DNA from 2 places in the Tardiphaga sp. 866_E4_N1_4 genome. Region 1 is predicted to be linked to the other one. Evidence: predicted binding sites of a transcription regulator. Region 1 holds the regulator's gene; the other holds the start of a gene.
The links. Region 1 encodes PhoB, which activates phosphate uptake and scavenging genes when phosphate is short. Its sites were predicted from a motif close to TGTCATNNANCTGTCAT; they were not measured.

Region 1 (4,419 bases):
CGCCGGCATCAGCCTGCAGATCTTCACCCAGAACACGCCGCCGCCCGGCTCCATGGAAGGCGGCCTGCTCAATGCCATCGTCGGTTCGATCATCATGACCGTCATCGGCGTCGGCATCGGCGCGCCGCTCGGCCTGTTTGCCGGCACCTATCTCGCGGAATACGGCAAGCACGACAAACTCACCTCGGTGATCCGCTTCATCAACGACGTGTTGCTGTCGGCCCCGTCCATCATCATCGGCCTGTTCGTTTATGGTGCGGTGGTGGTTCCGATGGGCGGCTTCTCGGCTCTCGCCGGTTCGCTTGCGCTCGCCGTGATCGTGATCCCCGTTGTGGTTCGCACCACTGAAGATATGCTTGGTCTCGTGCCGAACCCGCTGCGCGAAGCGGCCTCGGCGCTCGGCCTGCCGCGCTCCCTGGTCATCAAGCGGATCGCCTATCGTGCAGCCCGCGCCGGTCTCATCACCGGCGTGCTGCTGGCGACGGCGCGTGTCGCCGGTGAAACGGCGCCGCTGCTGTTCACCGCGCTGAGCAACCAGTTCTTCAGCCTCGATCTCACCAAGACGATGGCCAACCTGCCGGTGACCATCAACAACTTCGTGCAGAGCCCCTACGAGTACTGGAAGCAGCTCGCCTGGAGCGGTGCCCTGATCATCACCTTGACCGTACTTGCCCTTAACATTGGCGCGCGCATTCTCGGCGCCGAGAGGACAGCAAAATGAGTGAGCTTTCTGTGTCGTCTGGCGTTCCTTCCGTCTCGATGCCGCCGCCGTCGGCCCTGCAGGGCGAGACCCGTCCCAAGGTCACCGTGCGCGACCTGAACTTCTACTATGGCGAACACCACGCCCTGAAGAAGATCAACCTGACGCTGATGGCGAACCGCGTGACTGCGTTCATCGGCCCGTCGGGCTGCGGCAAGTCCACGCTGCTGCGCATCTTCAACCGCATGTATGATCTGTATCCCGGCCAGCGCGCCGAAGGTCAGCTCATGCTCGATAACCAGAACATTCTGGATCCGAAGCTGGACCTCAACCTGCTGCGCGCCCGCGTCGGCATGGTGTTCCAGAAGCCGACTCCGTTCCCGATGACGATTTACGAAAACATCGCCTTCGGTATCCGCCTCTACGAAAAGATCTCCAAGTCCGAGATGGACGTGCGCGTCGAGAGGGCGCTGCGCGGCGGTGCGCTCTGGAACGAAGTCAAGGACAAGCTCAACGCGTCGGGCCTCAGCCTGTCGGGCGGTCAGCAGCAGCGCCTGTGCATCGCGCGCACCATCGCGGTTCGGCCGGAAGTGATCCTGTTCGACGAGCCGTGCTCGGCGCTGGATCCGATCTCGACCGCGAAGATCGAGGAGCTGATCGACGAGTTGAAGGATCAGTATACGATCGCGATCGTGACCCATAACATGCAGCAGGCTGCCCGCGTCTCCGACAGCACGGCCTTCATGTATCTCGGCGAGTTGATCGAGTTCGATCAGACCAACAAGATCTTCACGTCGCCGACCGACCGCCGTACCCAGGATTACATCACCGGCCGCTTCGGCTGACGCGACATATTCGCGGGAGGAATTTGAGATGGCTTTTGAACACACCACCAAGGCTTTCGACGACGATCTGCAGGAGCTGACCCGTCTCGTTGCCGAGATGGGTGGCCTCGCGGAACGGCAGATCGTCGAATCCGTCGATGCGCTGATCCGCCGGGACGTCGCGCTCGGTGCGCGCGTCGTCGCCACTGACTCCGAGATCGACCAGTTGCAGCGCACGATCGAAGAGCGCGCCGTGCTGACCATCGCCAAGCGCCAGCCAATGGCTGTCGATTTGCGCGAGATCGTCGGCGCGCTGCGCGTCGCCACCGATCTGGAACGCATCGGCGATCTCTCCAAGAATATCGGCAAGCGCGTCAATGCACTCGACAGCGACTTCCATCCGCTGAAGCTGATCCGCGGCCTCGAGCACATGACCGACCTCGTGACCACCCAGGTCAAGGCTGTGCTCGACGCCTATGCCGCACACGATCTGCCCGCCGCGATGACGGTGTGGAAGGGCGACGAGGAAATCGACGCGATCTGCACCTCGCTGTTCCGCGAACTCCTGACCTATATGATGGAAGACCCGCGTAATATTTCGTTCTGTATCCACCTGATGTTCTGCGCCAAGAATATCGAGCGGATCGGTGACCATGCCACCAATATTGCGGAAACCGTGTTCTACATGATCGAGGGCCAGCAGATCCTCGACAAGCGCCCGAAGGGCGACATGACCACATTCGCGAATACGCCGACGGCCTGAAGCATGATCAGGAAAAGTGGAAGCCAGTCTTCCGCAAGGATCATGATTTAAAGACTTGTCGGACGTCACTGAGGGTATTGATCAAGATGGCTGTGAATGCACGCATTCTGGTTGTGGAAGATGAAGAGGCACTAACGACGCTGCTTCGCTACAACCTCGACGCCGAAGGCTATGATGTTGAAACCGTCGCTCGCGGCGACGATGCCGACACCCGCTTGAAGGAGCGGGTGCCGGATCTCGTGGTGCTCGACTGGATGCTGCCGGGCCTGTCCGGCATCGAACTGTGCCGCCGCTTGCGCGCACGGCCCGAAACCAAGGCATTGCCGATCATCATGCTGACGGCGCGTGGCGAAGAGAGCGAGCGCGTTCGCGGTCTCGCCACCGGTGCCGACGACTACATCGTCAAGCCGTTCTCCGTGCCGGAGCTCCTGGCCCGCGTGAAGGGCCTGCTCCGTCGTGCAGCTCCCGAGCGTCTCGCTACCGTTTTGGCATTTGGCGACATCGAACTCGACCGTGATAAGCGCCGCGTCGTGCGCTCAAGCCGTCCGATCGATCTCGGTCCGACCGAATATCGCCTGCTGGAGTTCTTCCTGGAACATCCGGGCCGCGTGTTCAGCCGCGAGCAGTTGCTCGACAGCGTCTGGGGCCGCGACATCTATATCGACGAGCGCACCGTCGACGTGCATATCGGCCGCCTGCGCAAGCTGCTCAACCCCGCCGGTGAGCCCGATCCGATCCGCACCGTGCGCGGCGCCGGCTACGCGCTGGATGATCGGTTCGACAAGGCGGCGGAGTAGGTATCTTCCTTCTCCCCGCAAGCGGGGAGAGGTTAGAAGCCCCAAACAAAAAAATGCCCGGCTCATCGCCGGGCATTTTCATTTGGTTTAGATACTTTCCAGCTCAGCGCGTCGGCTTCGGCACCGCGCGGCGGCGGTCGCTGGCCGGCTGATAGGCGATGCGCGAGTGATGCGCGCAATAGGGGGCGCCGGCCAGGGCCTTGCCGCCGCAGAAATAGAAGTCCGCGCTCGACGGATCGCCGATCGGCCAATGGCAGGTGGCTTCGTTGAGTTCGACCAGCGACAGGCGCTGGCTGATCGGCACGATGTTGTCATAGGCGATCGGGTCGGGCTCGGCCTCGATCTCGTAGTTATGGGCCAATGCTGTGTTGCCACGGGCCATCGGGCGGGCGACGCGCACCATCTGCTGTGCCGGGCGCGCCTTGCGCTGCCGCGGAGCTGCCGAGGAGGGGCTCTTGGCACGGCCGGACAGGCCAAGGCGGTGCACCTTGCCGATCACGGCGTTGCGGGTCACGTTACCGAGTTCCGCAGCGATCTGGCTGGCGGAAAGGCCGCCTTCCCAGAGTTTCTTCAACTGTTCGACGCGATCGTCGGTCCATGTCATTACCGTCATCGCCGTTTTCCCTTCGTGAGCGCCGGCCTGACCGGGCAGCGCTGCGAGTTGAGACTTCAAAAATCCCTGCGGTCAGAATCCTTTAGCGCTCACCGGGCGCGAATTTCGCGTCCGGCTGTTACGCCGCACTGGATGTGTCAAAAGGATCTACCGCCGCACGAGATGTCGTATCCGACGAGGCAAAAGCTACAATATGCCGTGACTCGCGCGCAAGAGTCGGGCATGCCGCGTCCACATGCTTCTGCAAATAAAGCTGCAAAATCGGCTTTTTCTGCGACTCCGTGTGACTCGAAAGCCGCAGTGCGCGGTTGACAGTCTTCACAGCACACATAGAATAATGCCCACGTGCCGCCCGAGAAGGGCGGCACGTTTCGTTTCTAGGGTCCGTTGTTCGATTTCGCACAGTTGTCATCGACGCGGCCGCAGTCTTTTCGATCGGATCGGTTATGACCAGCAACGCAACGTCTTCGCCCCTCTCTCAGGCTCACTTGCTGCCTGTTTTCGCGCGTGCGGATGTCGCTTTCGAGCGCGGTGAAGGCGCGTGGCTGATTGGAACCGATGGCGAGCGCTATCTCGACTTCACCAGCGGCGTTGCCGTGAACGCGCTGGGCCATGCGCACCCACATATGGTCGCCGCATTGCAGGAGCAGGCCACCAAGCTCTGGCACATGTCGAACCTGTTCAAGAGCCCGGACGGCGAGCGCCTCGCCGCGCGGCTGTGC
Region 2 (4,419 bases), 190 kb from region 1:
TACGCCTATGTGGCAGCGACGGTGTTCGGAATCGCCACCTCGGGCTGGCGGATGGCCTTCGGCGGCCATTTCTTTACCGACGTGACCATCGCCGGCCTCGTGTCGTTCCTGGTTATCTGGTTGATTCACGGATGGATTTACCGCTGGCCCTCGACCCGGATGACGGATGAGGACGTCGATCGCTGGCTGACCAGGATCGCCTGGCCCGGCTATCGCTGGCGGCTGCGCATGATCGGGCGGCAGCCAAAGCCGTCTTTCGTCAACCGGATCACCGAGCAGCACCACGATTGAGCGGCCTCAAGCGGATGCCGCGTTGACGCGCTTTGCCCGGCCGGGCTATCGCTGGCCGCAGAAACTGCCCCGATTGGACGTTCCATGACCACGATCTTGAAGAGCCTGCCCAAGGGCAAAAACGTCGGCATCGCTTTCTCCGGCGGCCTCGACACGTCAGCGGCGCTGCTCTGGATGAAGCAGAAGGGCGCCAAGGTCTTTGCCTACACCGCCAATCTCGGCCAGCCTGACGAAGCTGACTACGACGAGATTCCGCGCAAGGCGATGGAGTTCGGCGCCGAGAAGGCGCGCCTCGTCGATTGCCGCTCGCAACTCGTTCACGAAGGCATTGCCGCGATTCAATCCGGCGCGTTCCATGTCTCGACCGGCGGCATCGCCTATTTCAACACCACGCCGCTCGGGCGCGCCGTCACCGGCACGATGCTGGTCTCGGCCATGAAGGAAGACGGCGTCAATATCTGGGGCGACGGCTCGACCTATAAGGGCAACGATATCGAGCGGTTCTACCGCTACGGACTGCTGACCAATCCGGACCTGAAGATCTACAAGCCCTGGCTCGACGATCAATTCATCGACGAACTGGGCGGCCGCGCCGAAATGTCGGCCTTCATGACCACCCACGGCTTCGCCTACAAGATGTCAGCCGAAAAGGCGTATTCAACCGACAGCAATCTGCTCGGCGCGACGCATGAGGCCAAGGATCTCGAACAGCTCGACAGCGGCATCAAGATCGTCAACCCGATCATGGGCGTGCCGTTCTGGCGCGACGACTGCGCCGTCAAGGCCGAGAAGGTCGTGGTGCGGTTTGTGGATGGCCAGCCCGTTGCGCTAAACGAACAGACCTTCACCGATCCTGTCGCGCTGTTCCTCGAGGCCAATGTGATCGGTGGCCGCCATGGCCTCGGCATGAGTGACCAGATCGAGAACCGCATCATCGAGGCGAAGAGCCGCGGCATCTATGAAGCGCCCGGCATGGCGCTGCTCCACATCGCCTATGAGCGCCTCGTCACCGGTATCCACAACGAAGACACCATCGAGCAATACCGCATCAGCGGTATGCGGCTCGGCCGGCTGCTCTATCAGGGTCGCTGGTTCGATTCCCAGGCCTTGATGCTGCGCGAGACGGCGCAGCGCTGGGTCGCGCGTGCGATCACCGGCGAAGTGACGCTCGAACTGCGCCGCGGCAATGACTACTCGATCCTGAACACCCAGAGCCCCAACCTGACCTACGCGCCGGAGCGGCTGAGCATGGAGAAGGTCGAGGATGCGCCGTTTACCCCCGCAGACCGGATCGGCCAGCTCACCATGCGCAACCTCGACATCACCGATACTCGCGCCAAGCTGGATCTCTATGCGAAGACGGGCCTGCTGTCGGCCGGCGAGGGTTCGAACATTCCGAAGCTGGACAACGACAAGAGCTGAGGGCGCGGCGGAGACGCTCGAACTATAAGATCAAACGGCCGGATGTCGTCGTCACGTCATCCGGCCGTTATATTGGAAGGACATCGCCTCACGCAGGCTCTCGCTCGGGACGTCCACCATGAGAAACACGTCGTTGCTGGCCGCGTTTGCGGCTTTTTTCATGAGCGCGCCAATCTGCGCACAGACGATCTATCCGCTCGACCGCGCTGATATCCTTGCGGGCGCGAAATTCGACTTCAAGGTCGAGTTTCCCGAACTCATTCAGGCCGCCGATATCAAGGTGACGATCAACGGCACCGACCAGACTGCGGCGTTCGGCAAGACCGCGGACTACATCGCGAAGGAAGACGGCAAGGATCAGTCCGCGCTACTGCTGCGCGACGTAACGCTCGACAAAGCCGGGACTTACAAGATCGAAGTCAGCGACGGCGTGCGCAGCCGCGCGGTGATGTGGAACGTCTACGATACCGGCCCGCGCAAGGCGAAGAATGTGATCCTGTTCATCGGCGACGGCATGTCGCTGGCGCACCGCGTCGGCGCCAGAATTCTTTCGAAGGGCATCACCGAAGGCAAGAGCCGCGGCAAGCTCGCGATGGACAACATGCCGCATATGGCGATGGTGGCAACGGCGGGCTCCGACTCCATCATTACCGATTCCGCGAATTCAGCCAGCGCCTATGCCACCGGCCACAAGACCGCAACCAATGCGATGGGCGTCTATGCGGATCGCACCGCGAATGTGTTCGACGATCCGCAGGTCGAAACCATCACCAGCCTCGCGAAGCGCAAGCTCGATCTGGCGATCGGCATTGTCACCAATACCGAGGTCGAGGACGCGACACCCGCCGCGATGATCGCGCATACCCGCCGCCGCGCGGCCTATGACGAGATCGTCGCGCAGTTCTTTGCCGCCAGGCCGGACGTGTTGATGGGCGGCGGCGCAGCGAATTTCCTGCCGCAGGCGGCCGCGACATCGAAGCGCAAGGATGACGTCGACTATGTCGCACGCTTCCGCGATGCCGGTTATTCGGTGGCGACCACGGCGCCCGAACTGAACGGCCTCGCCAAGAAGCCGGAGACGCGCAAGCTGCTTGGACTTTTCACGCCTGGCAATATGGACGGCGTGCTGGACCGCAAGTTTCTCGGCGGCGGCGGCGTGAAGAAATTTCCGCAGCAGCCTGATTTGACCGAGCAGGTGCATGGCGCGCTCAAGATCCTGTCGCGCAACGACAACGGCTTCTTCCTGATGGTCGAGTCGGGCCTGATCGACAAATACGCCCATCTGCTCGACATGGACCGCGCCGTCTATGACGTCATCATGCTCGACAATGCCGTGAAGCTCGCCCGCGACTGGGCGGCCAAGCGCGGCGACGACACGCTCATCCTCGTCGTCTCCGACCACAGCCATCCCAACAGCCTCGTCGGCACCGTCAATGACGACATGAGCAAGGAGTCAAACCTGCCGCTGCGCGAACGGCTTGGCGTCTATGAGAAGGCCGGCTTCCCGAACTATCCCGCGCCGGATGCCGAAGGCTATCCATCGCGCATCGATGTCAGCCGGCGGCTCGCGATCATGTCGGCCAGCCTGCCCGACCACTATGAGACGCTGCGGCCGAAGCTCGACAACCCCAACGATCCGACCGAGAAGGGCGACGAGCCCGGTACCTTCAAGGCCAACGAGAAATACAAGAATGCGCCGGGCAGTATGCTGCGGCTCGGCAACCTGCCGGCAATGATGGGCGCCAGCGCGCATTCCGGCGAGGACGTAATCCTCACCGCCACCGGCCCCGGCAGCGACCGTGTGAAGGGTTCGATGGACAATACGGAAGTGTTTCGCGTGATGGCGGATGCGTTGGGATTGGCGGCGAAGTAGTAGCGTCTTTCCCTCCCTCAAGCGGCTCAGCCGCGCAATGGGGAGGGAAGCCATTGGCAGCAGCGTACTATCAAAACAAAAATGGCCGGGATCGCTCCCGGCCATTTTCTTTCATATCAAACCGCTCAGCGACGCGGCGGTGCCGTGCCCGGAGGCGGCGGGGGCAGCGAAGCCTGACCGCCGTTCAACAGCGGCGTGATGTTGCGAATCGTGACGCGGCGGTTCTGGCGCTCCGGACCGTCGGTCTGGATCTTCAGATACTGCTCGCCATAACCCTGCGACGTCAGGTTTTCCGCCGGCACCTGGAATTGCTGGGTGAGCAATTCTGCCGCCGACTGGGCGCGGCGATCCGACAGCGACAGATTGTCGACGTCGGAGCCGACCGCATCGGTGTGACCCTCGATCAGGAACACCGCTCGTGGATTGCGCGAGATCGCCCGGTTGAGACCATCTGCGATCACCTGCAGCTTCGAGGCCTGATCCGGCGGGATATCCCACGAGCCAAGTTCGAAGTTGATCGAGTCCAGATCGATCGACGGCATGCGCTGGCGCACCATCGGGCTGTAGCGGATTTCATCGAGCGTATAGCGGCGCTCGATGCGATCCACCGGAGGCGCGATCAGCGTATCGTAGACAAGATCGGGCGAGGCCTGATCGTAGTCGACGATGTAACGGTTCTGCGGAATCCGGATCATCGGCGGCGGCAAATCGACATAGAAGCCAAGTCCACCCGGACCGCCGGGGCCACGCGGACCGCGGAACGAGTTATCGATAATGATGATCTCGCGTCCCTCACGATCCCTGCGGATACGCCGTAGCAGCTGGCCGTCGCG

Region 2: a site for PhoB is predicted at 1,768-1,784, ahead of AB8B20_RS21670 (alkaline phosphatase). Genes of this name have one in related genera too.

The regions. Positions count from the first base shown of each region.
Region 1 is NZ_CP197242.1:4,658,760-4,663,178, forward strand. Features, by position in the region: gene pstA (phosphate ABC transporter permease PstA) at 1-721, shown strand, start outside; gene pstB (phosphate ABC transporter ATP-binding protein PstB) at 718-1,545, shown strand; gene phoU (phosphate signaling complex protein PhoU) at 1,574-2,287, shown strand; gene phoB (phosphate regulon transcriptional regulator PhoB) at 2,380-3,084, shown strand; gene AB8B20_RS22530 (GcrA family cell cycle regulator) at 3,188-3,697, opposite strand; gene AB8B20_RS22535 (aspartate aminotransferase family protein) at 4,144-4,419, shown strand, end outside.
Region 2 is NZ_CP197242.1:4,471,064-4,475,482, reverse strand. Features, by position in the region: gene AB8B20_RS21680 (phosphatase PAP2 family protein) at 1-291, shown strand, start outside; gene argG (argininosuccinate synthase) at 376-1,713, shown strand; gene AB8B20_RS21670 (alkaline phosphatase) at 1,832-3,586, shown strand; gene AB8B20_RS21665 (OmpA family protein) at 3,712-4,419, opposite strand, start outside.